Regions from separate parts of the Methylorubrum pseudosasae genome, predicted to be linked through region 2. Evidence: predicted binding sites of a transcription regulator. Region 2 holds the regulator's gene; the other holds the start of a gene.
What was found. Region 2 encodes HrcA, which represses chaperone genes, less so after heat shock. Its sites were predicted from a motif close to GTTAGCACTCNCNNNNNGNGAGTGCTAAC; they were not measured.
Positions count from the first base shown of each region.

Region 1: the regulator HrcA is predicted to act here: its motif matches at 1,331-1,359, upstream of groES (co-chaperone GroES).

Region 1 is NZ_JAQGDU010000002.1:1,537,137-1,539,334, forward strand. It holds gene M2437_RS08165 (MarC family protein) at 1-167, shown strand, start outside; gene M2437_RS08170 (magnesium transporter CorA family protein) at 210-1,214, opposite strand; gene groES (co-chaperone GroES) at 1,429-1,719, shown strand; gene groL (chaperonin GroEL) at 1,812-2,198, shown strand, end outside.
Region 2 is NZ_JAQGDU010000002.1:1,062,898-1,065,095, forward strand. It holds gene rph (ribonuclease PH) at 1-24, opposite strand, end outside; gene M2437_RS05845 (hypothetical protein) at 189-452, opposite strand; gene hrcA (heat-inducible transcriptional repressor HrcA) at 730-1,821, shown strand; gene M2437_RS05855 (DMT family transporter) at 1,950-2,198, shown strand, end outside.

The sequences.
Region 1 (2,198 bases), 470 kb from region 2:
TCACGCTTCTGACGGTCGCGCTGCTCTCGGCCCCCTGGCTCGGCCACCGTCTGTCCGCCACGGCCACCGCGATCACGCGCCGCCTGATGGGCATGATCTTGGCCGCGGTTGCGATGGAGATGATCGTGACGAGCCTGCGCAACCTGTTCCCCGGCCTCAGCCATTGAGCCGCAGGGCGCGCTCCAGACGGCGGCGCTTCTCGACGCCCGTTATAGCCAGCCCTTCGCCTTGAAATAGAGCAGCGGCACGATCGCCGAGATCGCGATCAGGGCGAGGCCGTAGGGGTAGCCGTAGGCCCAGTCGAGTTCGGGCATGTGCTTGAAGTTCATGCCGTAGAGCGAGGCCACCAGGGTCGGCGGCACGCCGACCACGGACACGACGGTGAGAACCCGGAAGGCGTTGTTCTGCTCGATATTGATGAGCCCGAGCGTCGCGTCGAGCAGGAACTGGACGGTCTCGGAAAGCCGCGTCTCGAACTCGTCCAGCGAGGCGATGTCCTGCGCCAGCGTGTCGAAGCGCGGCGCGTCGCCCTCCTTGAGGGTCTGCCCGCACTCGCTCTTGGCGAAGGCGATGATGCGCCCGAGCCCGAGCAGGCTGGCGCGGACCTTCGACAGCGACTTGCCGTGGCGCCCGACCGAGCGGAGCAGGCGGCGCAGGGCAAGGTCGCGCCGCTTTGGTGCGGTCGTGTCACCCTTGCGTGCACCCGGCCGGGCGCCGGAATCGAAATCGAAGATGCGGGTGGAGAGCGCATCGAGATCGCCCGACATCTCCTCCAGCAGGTCGGCGAGGTTGTCGACCAGTTCCTCGACCACGAGCAGGAACATGCCCGTGCTGGTGCTGCCGTCGCCGTCGCGCTCGTCCACACGCTTCCGGACCGCCGCGATGGCGCGCATGTCGTGGAAGCGCACGGTGACGAGGTGGTCCGCGTTGAGCAGGAAGCCCAGCGGCTTCAGGCTGAAATCGGAGCGGTCGAAGGTCACCATCGGCGTCGAGAGGGAGAGGCCGTCGCGGTTGCGGCGCAGGCGGCTCGACGACTCGACCTCGCTCAGCGCCGCGCGCGAAGGCACGCGGATGCCCGTCTTCCGCTCGACCTGCGCGGCCTCCTCGGCGGTCGGATCGTTCAGATCGATCCAGACCGCGTGATCGGGCAGGCTCGCGCCGCCTCCCGCGCCGCCGTGCTCGACCGCGCCGTTGGCCCCATGAAGGCTCATCATCGGGAGAATGTGTCCCCGTCCGTCCCAGGCGCGCGAGAAATTCGCGTGAAACCGCCGCAGCCGGGAAGAAGCTGCGCCTTGACTCAAAAACGCCACGCGCCTATCTCGCCAGCGTCGTTAGCACTCACTTGCTTGGAGTGCTAACAATCAGGTGGAGCGCGGTCGTCCCGGCCGCATGAAGACCAACCGCCATTCCGAAGCAAGAGGGCAGCTCATGAAGTTCCGTCCGCTGCACGACCGCGTCGTCGTCCGTCGCATCGAGAGCGAAGAGAAGACGAAAGGCGGCATCATCATCCCGGATACCGCCAAGGAGAAGCCGCAAGAGGGCGAGATCGTCGCCGTCGGCCCCGGCGCTCGCGACGAGCAGGGCCGCGTCAACGCCCTCGACGTGAAGGTCGGTGACCGCGTGCTGTTCGGCAAGTGGTCCGGCACCGAGGTCAAGATCGACGGCCAGGATCTCCTCATCATGAAGGAATCCGACATCATGGGCGTCGTCGCCCTCTAAGGCGCGCAACCCCTCCACCGCCCTTCGAGGCCGCCAGGGCTTTTGCCCTCGGCCGGCTTCAGGGCCCCTTCCATCATTCGAGGTAAACTCACATGGCAGCGAAAGACGTACGTTTCTCCGCCGATGCTCGCGACAAGATGCTGCGCGGCGTCGACATCCTCGCGGATGCCGTCAAGGTGACGCTCGGCCCCAAGGGCCGCAACGTCGTGATCGAGAAGAGCTTCGGCGCCCCGCGCATCACCAAGGACGGCGTCACCGTCGCCAAGGAGATCGAGCTCGCCGACCGCTTCGAGAACATGGGCGCACAGATGGTGCGCGAAGTGGCCTCGAAGACCAACGACATCGCCGGTGACGGCACCACCACCGCGACCGTGCTGGCCCAGGCGATCGTCCGCGAAGGCGCCAAGTACGTTGCCGCCGGCATCAACCCGATGGACCTGAAGCGCGGCATCGACCTCGCCACGGCCGCCGCGGTGAAG
Region 2 (2,198 bases):
CGCCGCGCGCTTCGAGGGCCGCATGCTTGGTAAGCTCCCGTGTCGAAAATCGAAGCCCGGGCTCTTAGGCGCTGCCAGCCCCCGCGGCAACCGCCGCCCGTCCTGTGGTTTTCCGCATCAGGCTCGTCTCCGGCACGAAAAAGGCCGCCGTCTCGCGACGGCGGCCCTTCAGATAAGCTGCTAGCCGATCACCAACGGCGGTGATTCCAGTGACGGCGGTGATGGTGATGGCGCGGGCCGCCGAAGCGGTGATGGCGGTGCCAATGGCCACGGTGACGCATTTGGCCGCGGTAGTGACGGCGATGGCCGCGGTACTGCGCCTGCTCGATCATGTCACCGGCTGGCGCGGTCGCCTCGGTTTGGATCGGGAGCGGGGCAGCCTGCGCGGCGCGGGGCGCCGAAGCGAGGCTCAAGCCGGTGACCGCGATCGCCAGGGCGGCGACCTTGACCATGGTCTTTCGTGCGCCAGTCAGCACTACCGGAAGCTCCATCTTTACTCGAGTTACGGGGCGGCGGATCGCGGCTCGAAACGCTGCCCTGCTCATCAAACGACTCGGGGCCGCAGAATGATCCCTAGGATTCCTCGGCTGAAGCCCGCAGGGTGTCGTTCGCCGGGTCGGCGCGGTCCGGACATCGTCCGTAACGTCGCCGCACGACAGGATTGATCGGCGGCGCCCAAGCGCTCACAATCGTTTGTCAGGATCCTGCATTCGTCAGGTGCTCATCTCCTTGATCGAGGCCGTTCAGCCCATCGTGAATCCGCAACCCCAAGCGCTCGCCGCCCTCAACGAGCGCTCCCGAGAGATCTTCCGGCAGATCGTTGAGAGCTACGTCACCACCGGCGAGCCGGTGGGGTCGCGCAATCTCGCGCGCATCCTGCCGATGAGCCTGTCCCCGGCCTCGATCCGCAACGTGATGGCGGATCTGGAGCATTCCGGGCTGATCTTCGCGCCCCACACCTCGTCCGGGCGCCTGCCGACGGAGCTGGGTCTGCGCTTCTTCGTCGATGCGATGATGGAGATCGGCGATGTCGATCTCGCCGAGAAGGCGCGCATCGAGGCGCAGATGCAGGCGGCAGCCTCGCGCCACACCTTCGATTCGGCCCTGGCCGAAGCGTCCTCGCTGCTCTCGGGCATTTCCCGCGGGGCGGGCGTGGTGCTGACCACCAAGGTCGATGCCGGGCTCAAGCATGTCGAGTTCGTGCGACTCGATCCCGAACGGGCGCTCGTGGTGCTGGTCTCGATCGACGGTACGGTGGAGAACCGCCTCGTCGATCTCCCGCCGGGCCTGCCGGCAGGGGCGCTGCAGGAGGCCTCGAACTTCCTCAACGCCCGCCTGCGCGGCCGCACCCTCGATACCCTGCGCGACGATATCGAGAACGGCCGCAAGGAGATGAAGCGGGAACTCGACGCCCTGACCGAGCGGCTGGTCGATGCCGGGCTCGCCACCACGGTCGGCCCATCCGAGGCGCGCCAGCTCATCGTGCGGGGGCAGGCCAACCTGCTGGACGACCTGCGCGCGGCCGAAGACTTGGAGCGCATCCGCCTGCTGTTCAACGACCTTGAGACGCAGAAGGACGTGATCGAACTTCTGGCTCGGGCCGAGCAGGGCGACGGCGTGCGCATCTTCATCGGCTCGGAAAACAAGCTCTTCTCGCTCTCCGGCTCCTCGATGATCGCTGCCCCCTTCCGCGACAGCGCGCAGAAGATCGTCGGCGTCGTCGGTGTCATCGGCCCGACGCGGCTCAACTATTCCCGTATCGTGCCGATGGTGGACTACACCGCCCGCGTGGTCTCGGGGTTGCTCGACCGGTCACGGTAGGGCGTCGCTTCGGCCGGTCCGGAGCATCGCGCCAGTCTCGGCGCAGGGGGGATTCGAAAGCAGGAAGCGGGATGCGCGGCCTCCGGATGGGGCCGTAGGCACGGGCTCGGACTTGCCGGAGCCTGCTCATGCCAACCGTCGTCAACCGCACCATGTCGCCGTTCGAATGGGCGATGCTGCTCGGACTGTCCGTGCTCTGGGGCGGATCGTTCTTCTTCGCGGGTGTAGCCCTGTCTGCGCTGCCGCCCCTGACGCTCGTCGTCCTGCGTGTCGGATTGGCTGCGCTGATCCTCAATGCCGCCCTGCCTCTGGCCAGCCTCCGCCTTCCGCGTGGCCGGAACGTCTGGGTTGCCTTTTTCGGGATGGGGCTCCTCAAC